4 regions of the Ferrovibrio sp. GW821-FHT12B10 genome follow, and region 3 is predicted to be linked to each of the others. Evidence: predicted binding sites of a transcription regulator. Region 3 holds the regulator's gene; each other region holds the start of a gene.
The links. The regulator PhoB, encoded in region 3, activates phosphate uptake and scavenging genes when phosphate is short. The targets are predictions, from matches to a motif close to TNTCATAAAACTGTCA.

Region 1 (4,208 bases), 490 kb from region 3:
AAGACCTGCTGGCCGGCCGCGTCAGGCCGACACCGCACGGCCAGAGCAAAATTCAGGAATACCGCACGCGGGTCGCATCAAAAAAATGGCCGGCGCGCTGGCCCCGCGTGCGCGTTGAAGGCCTGACGTAAGCGGCCTTACTTGAGGTCGACCAGCTCGACATCGAAGATCAACGTGGCATTCGGCGGGATCGCGCCGCCGCCAGCGCCCTGCGCGCCATAGGCCAGGTTGGGCGGAATGATCAGGGTGCGCTGACCGCCCACCTTCATGCCGGCCACGCCTTCATCCCAGCCCTTGATCACCCGGCCACCGCCGACCGGAAAGGCGAAAGGCTGGCTGCGGTCGCGCGAGCTGTCGAACTTGCGGCCCTTCTCTCCGGCGATATAGAGCCAGCCGGTGTAATGCACGATAGCAGTCTGCCCCGGCATAGCGGTGGCGCCGGCGCCAACCTTCACATCGGTATACCGCAAGCCGGACGACGTGGTCTTTTCCTGGGCCCAGGCTGCATTCTTGGCCGGCAGGGCGATGGCAAGGCCGGCGGACAGGATGGCGGCAGCGGCAAAAGCGCGGCGGGACAACAGCATTACGGACAGCTCCTGAAGGTTTAAGACGGAGACGCTGCCGCGTGAATGCGGCGACAGCATGGCATGGCCCGCCTCAGCGGACGTTGACCAGTTCGATTTCGAAGAACAGCGTGGCGTTGGGCGGAATGATGCGGCCGTTACCGCGCGCGCCATAGGCCAGGTAAGGCGGGATGATCAGTGCACGCTTGCCGCCGACCTTCATATAGTTGACACCTTCGTCCCAGCCCTTGATCACCTTGCCCTGGCCGAGCGCGAACTCGAAGGGCTGGCCACGCTTGTAGGAACTGTCGAACATCCGGGTCGGCTTGTTGTTCTCCCAGATCCAACCGGCGTAATGGACCGAGACCATCTTGCCCTGTTCGGCCTTTGCGCCGGTTCCGACCACAACATCGCCCATGCGCATTCCAGACGCGGTCTGGCGCAGATTCACGGCCTCTTGCTTACCGCCAAGGCCGATCGCCCCAAGCAATGATGAAAGCACTCCCATGCCCCGAGAATACCAAGCAAATTTGCCGATGCCCAGAGTTGTCACAGGCCCCGGCAGCCGCGACTCGGGGTATACACGTCACCGTGTAGGGCCGATCAATCCACCGTTGCCGGCTGCGAAACCCGCGCGGGTATCACAACATCCTCCGGAAGCAGATCATTTCCCGGCATCTCGGCCAGGGCCGGCTCCAGGCTGTCCAGCCCGCCGGCAGCCAGGAAACTCTCCATGGTCTCGCGCAATTCGGCCCAGCGCAGGATTTCCAGCCGGCCATCGGCATGCTCGACCAGGGCTGTGCAGCTCTCCACCCAGTCGCCATCATTGCAGTACAGGATGCCGTCGATCTCGCGGATCTCCGCGTGGTGGATATGCCCGCAGACCACCCCGTCGACATGCCGGCGGCGCGCTTCCTCGGCGATCGCCTGCTCGTAGTCGGAGATAAACTCGACCGCGTTCTTGACCTTGTGCTTCAGGTAAGCCGAAAGCGACCAGTAGGGCAGGCCCATGCGACGGCGGATATGATTGAACCAGGTATTTAGGTCCAGCGCGAAGCCGTAGGCCGCGTCACCCAGCAGCGCCAACCATTTGGCGCAGGTGACGATGCCGTCGAAATGGTCGCCATGGGTCACCAGCAGGCGGCGGCCATCGGCGGTCTGGTGGATCGCCTCCATCTGCACGGTAATGCCGCCGAACTGCAGGCCGGTGGCGTCGATGAAATCGCGCAGCGCCTCGTCATGGTTGCCCGGCACATAAATGACGTCGGTGCCCTTGCGCGCCTTGCGCAGCAACTTCTGCACCACATCGTTATGGCTCTGATTCCAGTACCAGGACCGCTTGAGCCGCCAGCCATCAACGATATCGCCGACCAGATACAGCGTATCGGATTCAGTATGTTTGAGAAATTCCAGCAGCAGATCGGCCTTGCAGCCGCGCGTGCCCAGATGGATGTCGGATATCCATATGGTGCGGTAACGGGCCGGAAAGAGCGCCATATTCATCGGTCACCTGCTGAACGAATCACCAGATCTGGCAATGCGTTGGCCGGGAAGATGAATCGCGGACTCGCTGAAGTCCCGTGAATTTTCGATGACCCGCATGACGGTTCGATGACAACCGCAGCCGCGACTGCGCAAAGAAAAAGGGCCTGCCGCGAGGCAGGCCCTTGAAGCTTGATCCTAGAACGAAAGGATCAGACGGCTTCCTTCAGCACCTTGGAGGCGCGGAAGGCGACCTTCTTGGAAGCCTTGATCTTGATCGGCTCACCGGTCTGCGGATTGCGGCCGATGCGAGCGGCGCGCTTGCGGACCTGCAGGATACCGATATCGCCCATGCGGACGCGTTCGCCCTTCTTCAGCGACTTGGTGATGGCAGCAAAGAAGTCCTCGAACAGGGCGAGGGTCAGCTTCTTCTGCAGCTCATGCTTCTCGGCCAGCGTGGAAGCGATCTGCTTCGCAGTCACGGTAACCGTCTTGGTGGCGGCTGCCTTAGCCATGGTCTCTCTCCTCGGAATTGATGAGTCAGATGTTGTTTTTGAACGAATCGGGGGTTGATTCCCGAATCCTGCATAGCATCACCCCGTGGTTTTGCCCATCGGGTAATGCAAAAAATCCGCTAGCCATGCGGGGTTTCGAGAACCGGCACGAATCGGAGCCGCAAACCACGCGGGTTTGTGACCACCCCCTGTGGACAGACTTGCCGTTCAGGGGCGGCTGGCGCGGGATTTTGAAGCGATCAGAAAGCTTAAGACAGACAAACTGCCGCAGCCGAGCATGCCCCAGATCATCGGATACTGGCTCGGATCGTGGTCCTGGCCGTAGCCCACCAGCAGTGCCATGCCGGCGCCGGTCAGCATCTGCACCGCCCCTGAAAGGCCGGCGGCGGCGCCCGCCGTACGCGGATTGATCGAGATCGCACCGGCCGTAGCATTCGGCAGGGTCAGGCCGTTCGACATCGCCACCACCATCATCGGCACGAAGATGCCGGGCAGGCTGAGTGGCCCCAGCCAGCTGGTCAGGGCCAGGGCGGTAATGCCGGTCATGGCAAACGCGGCGCCGGCCGCCAGCATGCGGTTGATACCGAAGCGGACGGAAAACCGGCCGGTGAGGAAATTGCCGATCAGGTAGCCGCTGGATACGACGATGAACCACAAGCCGTAATCAGAGGGCGGCAAGCCCATCACCGTCACCACCACGAAGGGCGCACCGGCGATGAAGGAGAAGAAGACACCTGAGGTAAAGGCCAGCTGCAGCACATAACCGCAGAAGACCGGCGAGCGCAGCAATTCCGCGTAGCCGCGCAGCAGGGTCATCACACCCTCGCCTTCACCGCGCTGGCTCAGCGTTTCCGGCAAGGTGCGCAGTACCCAGGCAAATACCGCCAGGCCGGCGATGCTGCAAGCGGCGAAACTTGTGCGCCAGCCCGCCATCGTATCGAGATATCCACCCAGGGCCGGCGCCAGCATGGGCGCCAGGGTCATCGCCATGGTGACATACCCGATCATGGCGGCCGACCGCTCACGGTCGTACAGGTCGCGGATGATGGCGCGGCCCAGTACCAGGCCGGCGCAGCCGCCGATGGCCTGCAGGGCGCGCCCTAGCATCAGCAGCGTGATCGACGGCGCCACGACGCAGGCGATGCTGCCCAGGCAATAAAGCCCCAACCCCCAGAGCAGGACCGGACGGCGGCCGTAGCGGTCGCTAAGCGGCCCATAGACCAGCTGCGCTGCGCCCAGGCCGATCAGGTAGAAGGTCAGGGTCAGCTGCACCAGGCCGTAATCGACGCCGAACTGGCGGGCCAGACCAGGCATCGAAGGCATGAAGATATTCATGGCCATCGGTCCCAGCGCCGACATGGCGACCAGAATCACGACTGAGGGCAGGCGCTGGGCGGGAACCGACATGCGAGCATACAGGGGTGAGCAGGCCGGAGGCCCGGGATCCGCCCATATACAGCGGCCGGCGGCGTCTTTCTACTGTGCCGCCACGCCCTTGATCCAGGCCGCCACCTCATCCTTCACGATGGCCGGCGTGTTCAGGTGATTGGCGCTGATCGCGAGATACTGGTTTTTCGGATTGGGCTTCAGGCGATCGAAAATATAGGCCCGACCCACAGTGGTGAGCGGATCCTGATCGCCCAAGGCG
Region 2 (4,208 bases), 1.4 Mb from region 3:
CGCCCAAGCGCGTGGTCGAGGCCATTGAACGGATGGACAGCGCGCCGCAGCTGGCGCAGGACGTGCGCAGGGCCGAGCAGGCGATCCGGGAGAACCAGCGCGATCTGCAATCGCTGGAACGCAGTCTCCAGACCAAACAGGCGCAGGTCGAGCGGCTGGAGCGGAATCCCCAGCGCAGCGGACCTGTGGAGCGTCAGCGCGAACGGCTACGCACGGAACAGCAGGACCTCGGCGAGCGCATCATGGAGAAGGTTACAACCGCCACCGCGAGCGAAGCGGTGCTGGTGCAGAAGCAGACTGAACTGCAGGAGGTGAAAGACCCGGCTCGCGCCCTGCTGCAGGCCGACGAATTCGAGGTCCCGAAGACCGTGATGATCTACGCCTTCTCCGATCCCAACGATCTTCTGACCTATCGCCTGGATTCGGAGGAATATCTGAACCGGCTGCCGGATGCCAAGCTGGTGTCGAACATTGTCGTGGACAATCCGGGCCTGGGGTTGCCGGGACTGTTCTCGCATCCGTTGGGGGCGCATAACGGCTTTGCCAATAATACCCAGGCCATGCATGTGGTGGCCTGCGGCAGCGAGAAGTCGCGCCTTCTGAAAGCCATGTGCAAGTGATGCCATCCCCGCCGCGGCCGGCGGGGATGTGGATCAGGCCAGGCTGGTCTTGCCGGTGGCCTTGGCGGCAGTTTCGGCACCATGGGTGGAGCTGCGGTCCAGCCGCTCCTCGGCGCGCAGACGGGTTGCCGAGAGTTCGCCATTCTGTTCCAGGATCGGATAGGCGACAGCGGTCAGATGGCTGTTGATGCGCTTGAGGTCGCGGATCAGATCGAGATGGATGGCGCTGGTCTCGATGCTTTCAGACCGGCCGTCGCGAATGCGCTGGTAATGGTTCTCGGCTGCCAGCTGTTCGGCTTCGCGCAGGTCGGCCTTTTCCTTGAGCAGCTGGCGCGCCACCTTCACATCGCCTGACATGAACAGGTTGCAGGCCATCTGCAGGTTGGCGGCGACGCGATGATGGAAGCTGGTCAGTTCGGCCAGGCCTTCCTTCGAGAAGGTCAGCTTGTTCTTGATCTTCTTCTGGGCCAGGTCCATCAGGTTCTTGTCGATGATGTCGCCGATATGCTCCAGATTGGTGGTGAAGGTCAGCACGGCGACATAACGCCGGCTTTCGGCTTCATCCATCTCGTGCTTCGACAGTTCGGTCAGATAGAGCTTGATGGCCTCGTACAGGCCGTCGACCGCATCATCGGCCTGTTCCACGGCCTTCTTCAGCTTGGCGTCATCCTGGGCGAACACCGTCATGGTGTCGTCCAGCATGCGCGCCACCGCATCGCTGAGCCGCAGCGTCTCGCGCGCCGCGCCGGCCAGCGCCACGGTGGGCGAGTCGAGCGCGGAGTGATCGAGGTAGCGCGGCTTGGCGGCATCGTCGGCCGTGGGAATATCCGGCATGATGCGACGGGCCAGCTTGTCCAGCGGTGTGGTCAGCGGCAGGAAGACCAGCGCGATGGCGATGTTGAAGGCGGTATGGGCATTCACCGCCATGCGCGACGGATCGGCGCCAAAGACGCTGAGCCAGTCCGGCATCCTGGCGATGAAGGGTAGCACGGCGACGCAGGCGATCACGCGGGTGATCAGGTTGGCGAGCTGGGCGCGGCGCGCCGCCGGCGGTTCGCCGGAAGACGCCAGCAGCGGCGAGATCGCGGTGCCGAGATTGGCGCCAACGACCAGTGCGATGGCCAGGCCCGCATCGATGGTGCCGGCCTTGGCCATGGCGGCGGCCAGCAGCACGGTGGCCAGGCTGGCATGGCTGATCCAGGTGATCACGGCAAACAGCAGGATGGCCAGGATCGGTTCGCGTTCCAGCGGCGACATCACGATGGCGAGACCGGGCGAGTCACGCAGGGGCGCAGAGGCGCCGATGATCATTTCCAGGGAGAGCAGCATCAGGCCGAGGCCGATCAGCAGGCGTCCGCCATGGCGCGGCATGCCGCCTTCGCTGGAGAGGAAACCGATGACACCGAAGACCAGGCAGAGCGGCCCGAGCCAGTGCAAGTCAAGCGAGAGATACTGCGCGGTGATGGATGTGCCGATGCCGGCGCCGAGCAGCACGGCAATCGCCGCGCCACCGACGATCAGACCGCGGCCGGCGAAGGACGACACGATCATCGCCGTCGCGGTGCTCGACTGCAGCAGCGCGGTCACGCCGATGCCGGCGAGGAAGGCCTGGAAGCGGTTGCGCATGGCGCTGCCGAGATAGCGGCGGAGCGAGGCGCCGAAGGCGCGCGTCATGCCGGTGCGCACCATGCGCACGCCCCAGAGCAGGAGCGCCACGCCGGCGGCCAGATTGAGAAGCAGTTCAGTCGCGCCCGGTGTGTTGGCAGGGTTCATCGCGCAGCCCCCCGGATATGGCGCGACAGGTGAGCGGGGGGCGCGCCAGCGTCCAGCGCAGACGAATCAGGGTCGGGGTCCGGATCGCGGAAAACAGCCATTTATTACATATACCTCGGGACAAAGTCGCATTATTACAGTTTAATTACACCCAGATGACAGCCGGGCCAAGACCTTAATACCCCACGAAAACGCAAGGTTCTGTGACCGGTCTAAGGTGCCCCTCGCGCCGTGCCATGTGTAGGTGGATATGCGGTTACCTGCAGCCAGCATGCATCGTCGCAGCCACCGTTGGGGTTGCGATTGAGAAAGACGATGTCGGAAGAGCAGGGGCGCGGCAAGCCCGAGGCAAACGCGGCTGGTGGCGGAAGGCAAAAGCTGATTGGTTGTTGGTATCGAACCGGGCCTCTCAGGTTTAACGAGAGGCCGGTCCGCATGCGAGCTGCCTGCGCCAGTCCCCCACTAGTTGGAAAGCAGAACGGGCACGGTCATGCTGTCCAGGATGCTTTTCGAAACGCCGCCCAGCACCATTTCACGGACCCTGCTGTGTCCATAGACACCCATCACCAGCAGGTCCGCCCCGACATCAGCCAATACAGAGAGCAAGGCCTCACCGTCGTTGATGTCCTTCGCGACGGTCTGCTTTGCCTTGGCCGGAATGCCGTGGTGGATCAGGTGCTGGACCAGCGACGCAGCTGATGCGGAAACATCCGCTGTGGGGTTGATGCTGAAAACGACGACGGATTTGGCATCCTGCAACAGCGGCAAGGCATCATGCACCGCACGCGCGGCCTCCCGACTGCCGTTCCACGCCACCACAACGGTTTTTGCCTGCACTGGATACTGACCGACATAGGGAATGGCCAGGACAGGCCGGCCCAGGTCGAGCAGGAGGTCGCTGAGCACCAGATCTGCATTGGGTGATGCGAGGCTCGAGGCATCCGGATTTGTCTGACTGACAATCACAATGTCGCAGGTTCGCCCTAGTGGTGGCAGCGCGATGACGGGTGCCTGATCGCTTTTGACCCAGGCAGCAGGGACATCGGCATCGCCCGCAGCTTTCTCGAATGTCGCTTTCGTCCGGGTAGCGACGGCTTCCGCTTCGTCACTTTTCTGTTGATAGAATTCAACCGGAACATATTCGCTCATGTAATAGAGCTGGGCCGGGAATGGCATGGTGTAGAGCGCCGTGACACTGGCTTTGAAGCGCCTAGCCAAAGCCAACGCGAATTTGGTCTTCTCTGCACTCCTCGCGTCATCAGAAAGATGCAGCAGAATGTCGCTGTAGCGCATGTCGCTCTCCTGGCTCAGTGAGGCGGGGACCATGCGGGGCATTGCCGGCCGGCGCATTGAAATAGATCAAAAGTCGGCTTCCGGCCGGCCTGGCCGTTTATGGCTTTTCAATTTTGATACGGATCAAAGACGTGTGCCCGGAAATGCGTGAGGGTGCCTGGCGTCACCTGATGATGTTCCGGAGCGAGAGGAATAGAGAATGGCCTTCAAGGATATCCTGGTATATGCCGACAATGCGCAATATGCGGCGGGCCGTCTGGACATCGCCGCCAAGCTGGCGATTGCGCATGGCGCACATCTGACGGCGCTCCACGTTGATAACATCCCCTATATGCCTGTCGACGTGATGGGCCTTGGAATGGCCGGCAAGATCCAGCAATGGCAGAAGACACTTCAGAAGGAGCGGTCAGATAAAATCCGGCATCTGGTCGACGCGGCCAGCCAGCGTCATGGCATTGCCATTGAGTGGCGCGAGGCGATGGGCGAAATGGACGACGTTATCCAGATGCATGCCGCCTATGC
Region 3 (4,208 bases):
ACCATCATCGCCATGGCTCATGCTCTCGGCGAGACGGCGCCGCTGCTGATGATCGGCATGGTCGCCTTCATCGTTGATATCCCGGCGACGCCGGTCGATGCCGCCACGGTGCTGCCGGTGCAGATTTTCATGTGGGCTGACAGTTCCGAGCGTGGCTTCGTCGAGAAAACCTCGGCTGCCATCATTGTGTTGCTGGTCTTCCTGCTGGTGATGAACCTGGCGGCGATCCTGCTGCGCAAGCGGTTTGAACGTCGCTGGTGATCGTGTCTGTGCGTTATTCCCCTTTCGGAGCCATAAGGACTTTTCATGCAGAATGGTAGCGGTGTCGATCTCCGCCAGTCCGAGATCGAAATCAAGATGGTGACCCAGAAAGTCGGCGTCTACTATGGCGAGAAGCAGGCTTTGCGCGATGTCGACCTGCATATCCCGGCGCGCGCGGTTACCGCGCTGATCGGCCCGTCGGGCTGTGGCAAGTCGACCTTCCTGCGCTGCCTGAACCGGATGAACGACACGATCCGCGATTGCCGTGTGGTCGGCGATATCCGCCTTGATGCGCTGAACATCTACGACAGCCAGGTCGATGTCGTGCAGCTGCGCGCCCGGGTCGGCATGGTGTTCCAGAAGCCGAACCCGTTCCCGAAGTCGATCTACGAGAATGTCGCTTATGGGCCCCGCATTCACGGTCTTGCCGAAAGCAGCGACCATCTTGACCATATCGTCGAGACCTCGCTGAAGCAGGCGGGCCTGTGGAAGGAAGTCGGCAGCCGGCTGCAGGAATCGGGCACCAGCCTGTCTGGCGGGCAGCAGCAGCGCTTGTGCATCGCCCGCGCTATCGCCGTGGCGCCGGAAGTGATCCTGATGGACGAGCCCTGCTCGGCGCTGGATCCGATCGCCACCGCTCATATCGAGGAACTGATGGATGAACTGCGCGAGCAGTATACCATCGTCATCGTCACCCATTCGATGCAGCAGGCCGCCCGCGTCTCGCAGCGGACCGCCTTCTTCCATCTGGGTAACCTGGTCGAGACGGATGATACCAGGGTGATTTTCACCAACCCCAAGGACGAGCGGACCCAGGGGTACATCACCGGTCGCTTCGGCTGAGCAGAGTGAGGACATAAGAAAATGCCGCAACATATTGTCCAGAAATACGACGACGAGCTGAAAAAGCTGTCGACCCTCATCGTGCAGATGGGTGGCCTGGCGGAATCGCAGCTTTCCGCCGCCGTCGAGGCGATCGTGAAGCGCGACAGCAACCTGGCCTCGGAAGTGGTGAAGAGCGACACCAAGATCGACGTCCTGCGCAACCAGGTCGACGATTTCGCCATCGAGCTACTGGCGCGCCGCCAGCCGCTGGCCAACGACCTGCGCGTCATCGTCTCGGCGCTGCGCATCTCGTCCGAGATCGAGCGCATCGGCGACTACGCCAAGAATGTCGCCAAGCGCGCAGTGGCGCTGAACCAGGCGCCGCTGGTGCGGCCGGTGCATGCCATTCCGCGCATGGCTGCCCTGGTCCAGGCCCTGATCAAGGACACGCTGGATGCCTATATCACCGCCGATGCCGCCAAGGCCGATGCGGTCTGGGCCCGCGATGAAGAGGTGGACGAGCTGTATACCAGCCTGTTCCGCGAGTTGCTGACCTATATGATGGAGGATCCGCGCTCCATCACCAGCAGCACGCATCTGCTGTTCATCGCCAAGAACATCGAGCGCATCGGCGATCACGCGACGAACATCGCTGAGCTGATCCACTACACGGTGACCGGCGAGATGCAGAAGGAAGACCGTCCGAAAGGCGACGATACCGCCTATGCGGTTGTGAATGCGCCGGGAGGCCAGCGATGAACGTCGCGATCAAACCGCGGGTCCTCGTGATCGAGGACGAAGCGGCGCTGCTGGCGCTGCTGCGTTACAACCTGGAAAAGGAAAACTACACGGTCGACGAGGCGATGGACGGCGAGCAGGCCCTGTTGAAGGTGGCCGAGCATATGCCGGACCTGATCCTGCTCGACTGGATGCTGCCGCGCCTGTCGGGCCTTGAAGTCTGCCGCCAGTTGCGCCGCGATCCAAACGCCCGCAACGTGCCGATCATCATGCTGACGGCGCGCGGCGAGGAAGCCGATCGCGTGCGCGGCCTGGATGCCGGCGCAGACGACTATATCGCCAAGCCCTTCAGCCCCGGTGAGCTGCTGGCCCGCATCCGCGCGGTGCTACGCCGCATCCGGCCGGCGCTGGCGGAAGAGGTGCTGACCTATGGCGGCCTGGTGATGGATATCGCTACCCACAAGGTCACTCGCAATGGCCGCGATGTGCATCTGGGTCCGACCGAATTCCGCCTGCTGCGCTATTTCCTCGAGCATCCGGGCCGTGTGTTATCGCGCGACCAGTTGCTGGATGCGGTCTGGGGCCGCGACATCTATGTCGAGCAGCGTACGGTGGACGTCCATATCCGTCGCCTGCGCAAGGCGTTGAACGGCAATGGCGAGATGGATGTGATCCGCACGGTGCGGTCGGCTGGCTATGCGCTGGAGCTGACCTCCGCCGCCGCTATGGCCTGACCCGTCATTATCGGGACAAAGAAAAAGCCGGCCATCGTAAGATGGCCGGCTTTTTTATGTCTGGCGCTGCGCTTTAGCGGCGGCCGGCGATCTGCTTCTTCATCGCAGCGAACAGGGCTTCGACCTTGCCGCCATTATTCTGGATCACGGATTCGAACTGCTGGCGCTGGGTGAAGGCCATCGACACGCCTTCCACCACCACATCGGTGACCAGCGGCTTGCCGTCCTTCTCATGCGTCTTCCATTCAACGCGGATCGGCGGACCGTTCTGGCGGTTGATCTGCGATTCCACCACCTGCTCGCTGCCGGCCGCCTTCACGCCGTCGCGCACATCCAATGTCTCGCCGTTATACTGCGACAGCAGCTGCGAATAGACCTTCACCAGATAATCCAGGAAGAGGCTGTTGTATTCCTGCTTCTGGACATCGGTCAGGCCACGATTGTAGCGGCCAAGGCAGAACTGGCCGACGGCATCCAGATCGAGATGCGAGGTCATAAGAGTGCGGACAAGGCCTTCGCGCTTTTCAGTGGTTAGCGAGCGGTCACCCAGCGCCTTGAGAGTGTCGCCGCCGACTTCGCGGATGAATTGGTCAGGCGCTGCGGCCCGGGCGGGCGCAGCAGAAATGGCCTGGAGGCCGAGCAGGAGGCCGGCCGCGGTGGCGACCATGAGAAAACGGCGGGAAAGCAAGGCTGAAAGCATGGGGAATCCCGGCTAAGAGGCGGAAGGGAATAGTTTTTTTGACGTCTGAATATGGCGGGAACGCGGCCGAACCATAGCCTGACGATGATTGTATGGCGATGATTCTTTTTTGACCCGTTTTTGGCCCTATACAAATACATAAAGATATGTTTATGTTTGACCCATGACTGACTCAAGCTTGACCCTCGATACCCTGATGGCCGCCCTGCGGGCTGCGGCCGAGCCGACGCGTCTGCGGCTGCTGGCGCTCTGTGCCCAGGGCGAACTCACGGTCAGCGAACTCACCCAGATCCTGGGGCAGAGCCAGCCCCGCGTCTCCCGCCATCTCAAGCTGCTCTGCGAAGCGGGGCTGCTCGAGCGGGTGCCCGAAGGCACCTGGGCATTCTATCGCGTTGGCGATCGCCTGTCCGGCGCGCCGTTGGTGCGCGCGGTCAGCAGCCTGCTGCCACGCAACGACGCGACGCTGGCGCGCGATGCCGAGCGTCTGACGGCGGTGAAGCGCACCCGCGCCGAAACCGCCGAACGCTATTTCCGCGACAACGCCGCCCAGTGGTCGGCGATCCGGTCGCTGCATGTGGACGAGGAACAGGTGGAGGCAGCCGTGTTGCGGCTGCTGGGGCAGGGTGCGCCGGTTGACGATCTGCTGGACATCGGCACCGGTACCGGGCGCCTGCTGGAAATCCTCAGCCCGCATGTGAAGCGTGGCCTGGGCGTCGATCTCAGCCGCGACATGCTGAGCATCGCGCGCGCCAATCTGGAACGGGCCGGCATCAAGCATTGTCAGGTGCGGCAGGCCGACATGTATGCCCTGCCACTCGACAGCGGCAGCGTCGATGCTGCAGTGATCCATCAGGTGCTGCATTTCGCCGACGAACCACAAAAGGCGATCCAGGAAGCCGTGCGGGTGCTGAAACCCGGCGGCCGGCTGATCGTCATCGATTTCGCGCCGC
Region 4 (4,208 bases), 2.4 Mb from region 3:
GATCAGCGAGAAGCAATAGCCAAATGTCGTCTCGCCGATGTCAAACACCGTGCGCAGCGTGAATGATGATCCGGAGATGAAGGCGAACATGCCGCCATAGGAAAAGGAGACGCAGAGCACATAGCCGCGAAAGCCGGGATGCCGCGCTAGCGTGGCGAAGTTGCGCAGCATCGGGCCGATGCGGGTGGCCAGCGGATTGCGGTGCTGGTTGCTTTCCGGCAGGAACACCAGCACGCAGGTGCCGAGCAGGCAGCCGATCAGGGCCATGGCGATGAAATTCGCCTGCCAGCCCAGACCGGCATGCAGATAGCCGCCCAGGATTGGCGCCACCGCCGGCGTCAGCCCCAACACCATCGCCATCATCGACAGCGCGCGCGCCGCCGCGGCGCCTTCGAAAAGATCGCGCGCGATGGCGCGGCCGAGCACCACGCCAGCACAGGCGCCCAGCGCCTGCAGGAAGCGCCAGGCGATCAGCCATTCGATGCTGCCGGCGAAGGCGCAGCCGATGGAGGCCAGCGTGTAGAGCCCAATGCCGAACAGCATCACCGGCCGCCGGCCGAAGCGGTCCGAAACGGGGCCATAGATGAGCTGGGTGACGGCGAAGCCCGCGAGAAAAGCACTGAGAGTTAGCTGCACCGCGGCCGCATCGGTGCCGTACAGCGCGGCCAGCGCCGGCAGCGAAGGCAGATACATGTCGGTGCTGAGCGGCCCGAGCGCGGTGGCGCAACCGAGCAGGATCACCAGGGCGGCGGAATCACGGGGCAGCGCGCGCCCGGAGATTTTCATGCCGCCATCCTTCAGCCGTGCAGATGCAGAGTGGAGCCGTGCCGACGCAGCCAGCCGCGGGCGGTGCGCAGTTCGGCCTCGCCGCCCAGCAGCTGCGCGCAGAGCGACCAGAAAGCGGTGCTGTGGTCCATATGGCGCAGATGCGCCACTTCATGGGCGACCAGATAGCGGCCGACGGTGGGCGGAGCCAGCATCAGCCGCCAGGAGAAGGACAGGTTGCCATGCGCCGAACAGCTGCCCCAACGACTCTGGGTGTCGCGCACGGTGACGCGGCTGACCGATACGCCGATGCCGCCAGCCATCTCGCGGGCCAGCAGGCCGAATTCCTCGCGGGCCCGGCGCTTCAGCCAGTCGCGCAGGCGGCGCGGCAGGTGCTCGGCCTGGCCAGTGACATGGATTTCCCCGCTCTCCAGCCAAACCCCACCACGGCCGGCCGGGCGGTGCCTAATAATGTGCGGTGCACCATAAAGCGGCAGAGTCGCCCCGTCCTCCCAGGGCTGCGTCGCCGGACGCTCTTCCTGCCGGGCCAGAATCCAGGCCACCTGCTCGGTCACGAATCTTTGTCCGGATTTCAGGCTGGCCCGAGTCGGCAGCACCAGGACCACCGAACCGTCCCGCGGCATGACCCGCAGCAGCATGCGGCGGGCCCTTGCGTCACGCTTGACCAGGAAGGGGAAGCTCTGCGCGCCGACCCTCAACCGGTCGGATTCGATTTCCACAGGCGCAGAATAAGGCTTGGTCAACGGCCGCCCCTTGTCATATAACCGTAACAAATCTTACGTGCGATCGTCATCGTAGGAACCATAAAAAAAGTCGGCCACCCGACTCAGGGCGGATTTCTTTAACACTGGAGACTGAACAATGAAATCGACAGGGAAACTCGCGCGCGCCGCTTTTGCGCTGCTCGCCGGTACTGCCGTGGCCATGGGCGCCACCGGCGCCATGGCGCAGGCCAACCGCATCGAGCTGCAGTGGTGGCACGCGATGACCGGCGCCCTGGGCGAGCGCGTCAACGAAGTGGCCGAAGGCTTCAACAAGGGCCAGGACAAGTATCGCGTCATCGCCACCAACAAGGGCAGCTACCCTGAAACCCTCACGGCCTCGATGGCTGCGTTCCGCGCCGGCAAGGGCCCGCATATCGTGCAGGTGTTCGAAGTCGGCACCGGCACCATGATGGCCTCGGGTCCGGCGATCAAGCCGGTCTACCAGCTGATGCAGGAAAACGGCTACAAGTTCGACCCGACCACCTACATCAACACGGTGACGGGTTATTACAGCACGCCAGACGGCAAGATGCTGTCCTTCCCGTTCAATTCCTCGACCCCGATCATGTATTACAACAAGGACGCCTTCACCAAGGCCGGCCTTGACCCGAACAAGCCGCCGCGCACCTGGCAGGACATGGACGGCGTGCTGAAGAAGCTGAAGGCCGCCGGCATCGCCTGCCCGATGCAGTCGAACTGGCAGACCTGGATTCAGCTCGAGAATTTCTCGGCGCTGCATAACGTGCCCTTCGCGTCCAAGCAGAATGGCATGGCCGGCCTTGACACCGAGCTGCAGTTCAACAGCCCGCTGCATGTCCGCCATATCACCCAGCTGAAGACCTGGATGAACGAAGGCCTGTTCGCCTACAACGGCCGCGCCAACATCCCGAACCCGAAGTTCCTGTCGGGCGAATGCGCGATCACCATGGAAAGCTCGGGCGGCTATGCGACCTTCAAGGCCGCCAAGTTCGCCTGGGGCACGGCGATGCTGCCCTACTACTCCGACGTGAAGGGCGCGCCGCAGAACTCCATCATCGGCGGCGCTTCGCTCTGGGTTCTGTCCAAGCACAAGGCTGAGGAATACAAGGGCGTAGCCCAGTTCTTCGACTATCTGTCCTCGACCGAGGCCCAGGTCGCCTGGCACAAGGCAACCGGCTATCTGCCGATCACCCCGATGGCCTATGAAGCCACCAAGGCCCAGGGCTTCTACGCCGCCAACCCGGGTACCGACACCTCGGTGCAGCAGATGCTGCTGAACCCGGCGACGGAAAACTCCAAGGGTCTGCGCCTGGGCAACTTCGTCCAGATCCGCGACGTGATGGACGAGGAGCTGGAAGCCGTCTGGTCGAACAAGAAGTCGCCGAAGGAAGCGCTTGATACGGCGGTGGAGCGCGGCAACCGCCTGCTCCGCCAGTTCGAGCGCGACAACAAGCGTTAATATCCTTTTGAGGTAAAGGGAGCCCGCGCCTTGACTTTAAAAGGCGCGGGCTTTCCTTATGGCGCCCATGGAAAAACGAGTCGTCTTTCATAACAAATTCCTGCCGTATCTGCTGATCGCGCCGCAGATCGCCATCACGGTGATCTTCTTTTTCTGGCCCGCGAGTCAGGCAGTCGTGCAGTCGGTGCTGCGCGAAGATGCCTTCGGCATCAGCAGCAAGTTCGTCGGGCTCGAGAATTTCGCTGCCCTGTTCGAGGACGAGTACTATCTGCACTCCTTCAAGGTGACCGCGCTGTTCAGCGTGCTGGTCACCACGCTGGGCCTCAGCATCTCCCTGCTGTTGGCCACCATGGCGGATCGCGTCATTCGCGGCGCCACCTTCTACAAGACCGTGCTGATCTGGCCCTATGCCGTGGCGCCTGCCGTTGCCGGCGCGCTGTGGAACTTCGTCTTCATGCCGGGCCAGGGCGTGCTGGCCTATCTCTTCACCCTGGTCGGCTACGACTGGAACTTCCTGCTCGATGGCGATCAGGCGATGGCCGTCGTGGTGGTCGCCGCCACCTGGAAGCAGATTTCCTACAACTTCCTGTTCTTCCTCGCCGGCCTGCAGGCGATTCCGAAGTCGCTGATCGAAGCCTCGGCCATTGATGGCGCCAGCCCGATCCGCCGCTTCTGGACCATCATCTTCCCGCTGCTGTCGCCGACCCTGTTCTTCCTGATCGTCGTCAACGTGGTCTATGCCTTCTTCGAGACCTTCGGCATCATCCACTCGCTGACCCGCGGCGGCCCGGCCAAGGCAACCGAAATCCTGGTCTACAAGGTCTGGTATGACGGCTTTGAAGCGCAGGACCTGGGCGGTTCGGCCGCGCAGTCAGTGATCCTGATGGGCATCGTGATCGCGCTGACCGTGGTGCAGTTCCGTTACATCGAGCGCAAGGTGCATTACTGATGATCGAGCGCCGCCCGATCGCCGACGCCGTCGGCCACACCACCCTGATCCTGGCGGCGCTGATCGTCGCCTTCCCGATCTATCTGGCCATCATCGCCGCCTCGCATAACATCCAGGACCTGTCGTCCTTCCCGATGCCGCTGCTGCCTGGCGCCGATCTGTTCCGCAACACCGCGCAGGCGCTGTTCGATGGCCCGCAGATCGCCGGCGTCGCCAGAGCGACCCCGGCCCTGCTGCTGATGATGAACAGCCTGATCATGGCGATCTCGAT

Region 1: the regulator PhoB is predicted to act here: its motif matches at 2,165-2,180, upstream of AC1RRT_RS12845 (UDP-2,3-diacylglucosamine diphosphatase).
Region 2: the regulator PhoB is predicted to act here: its motif matches at 2,528-2,543, upstream of AC1RRT_RS08090 (Na/Pi cotransporter family protein).
Region 4: the regulator PhoB is predicted to act here: its motif matches at 1,541-1,556, upstream of ugpB (sn-glycerol-3-phosphate ABC transporter substrate-binding protein UgpB).

What each region holds. Positions count from the first base shown of each region.
Region 1 is NZ_JBXAQT010000001.1:2,534,503-2,538,710, reverse strand. Features, by position in the region: gene AC1RRT_RS12860 (nucleotidyltransferase family protein) at 1-131, shown strand, start outside; gene AC1RRT_RS12855 (FKBP-type peptidyl-prolyl cis-trans isomerase) at 138-584, opposite strand; gene AC1RRT_RS12850 (FKBP-type peptidyl-prolyl cis-trans isomerase) at 658-1,014, opposite strand; gene AC1RRT_RS12845 (UDP-2,3-diacylglucosamine diphosphatase) at 1,167-2,066, opposite strand; gene AC1RRT_RS12840 (HU family DNA-binding protein) at 2,258-2,560, opposite strand; gene AC1RRT_RS12835 (multidrug effflux MFS transporter) at 2,768-3,967, opposite strand; gene AC1RRT_RS12830 (alpha/beta hydrolase) at 4,037-4,208, opposite strand, start outside.
Region 2 is NZ_JBXAQT010000001.1:1,594,431-1,598,638, reverse strand. Features, by position in the region: gene AC1RRT_RS08095 (hypothetical protein) at 1-620, shown strand, start outside; gene AC1RRT_RS08090 (Na/Pi cotransporter family protein) at 654-2,393, opposite strand; gene AC1RRT_RS08085 (universal stress protein) at 2,856-3,686, opposite strand; gene AC1RRT_RS08080 (universal stress protein) at 3,886-4,208, shown strand, end outside.
Region 3 is NZ_JBXAQT010000001.1:3,024,039-3,028,246, forward strand. Features, by position in the region: gene pstA (phosphate ABC transporter permease PstA) at 1-261, shown strand, start outside; gene pstB (phosphate ABC transporter ATP-binding protein PstB) at 358-1,104, shown strand; gene phoU (phosphate signaling complex protein PhoU) at 1,126-1,845, shown strand; gene phoB (phosphate regulon transcriptional regulator PhoB) at 1,842-2,558, shown strand; gene AC1RRT_RS15210 (MlaC/ttg2D family ABC transporter substrate-binding protein) at 2,632-3,225, opposite strand; gene AC1RRT_RS15215 (ArsR/SmtB family transcription factor) at 3,422-4,208, shown strand, end outside.
Region 4 is NZ_JBXAQT010000001.1:637,543-641,750, forward strand. Features, by position in the region: gene AC1RRT_RS03325 (multidrug effflux MFS transporter) at 1-786, opposite strand, end outside; gene AC1RRT_RS03330 (M48 family metallopeptidase) at 798-1,529, opposite strand; gene ugpB (sn-glycerol-3-phosphate ABC transporter substrate-binding protein UgpB) at 1,648-2,988, shown strand; gene ugpA (sn-glycerol-3-phosphate ABC transporter permease UgpA) at 3,056-3,937, shown strand; gene ugpE (sn-glycerol-3-phosphate ABC transporter permease UgpE) at 3,937-4,208, shown strand, end outside.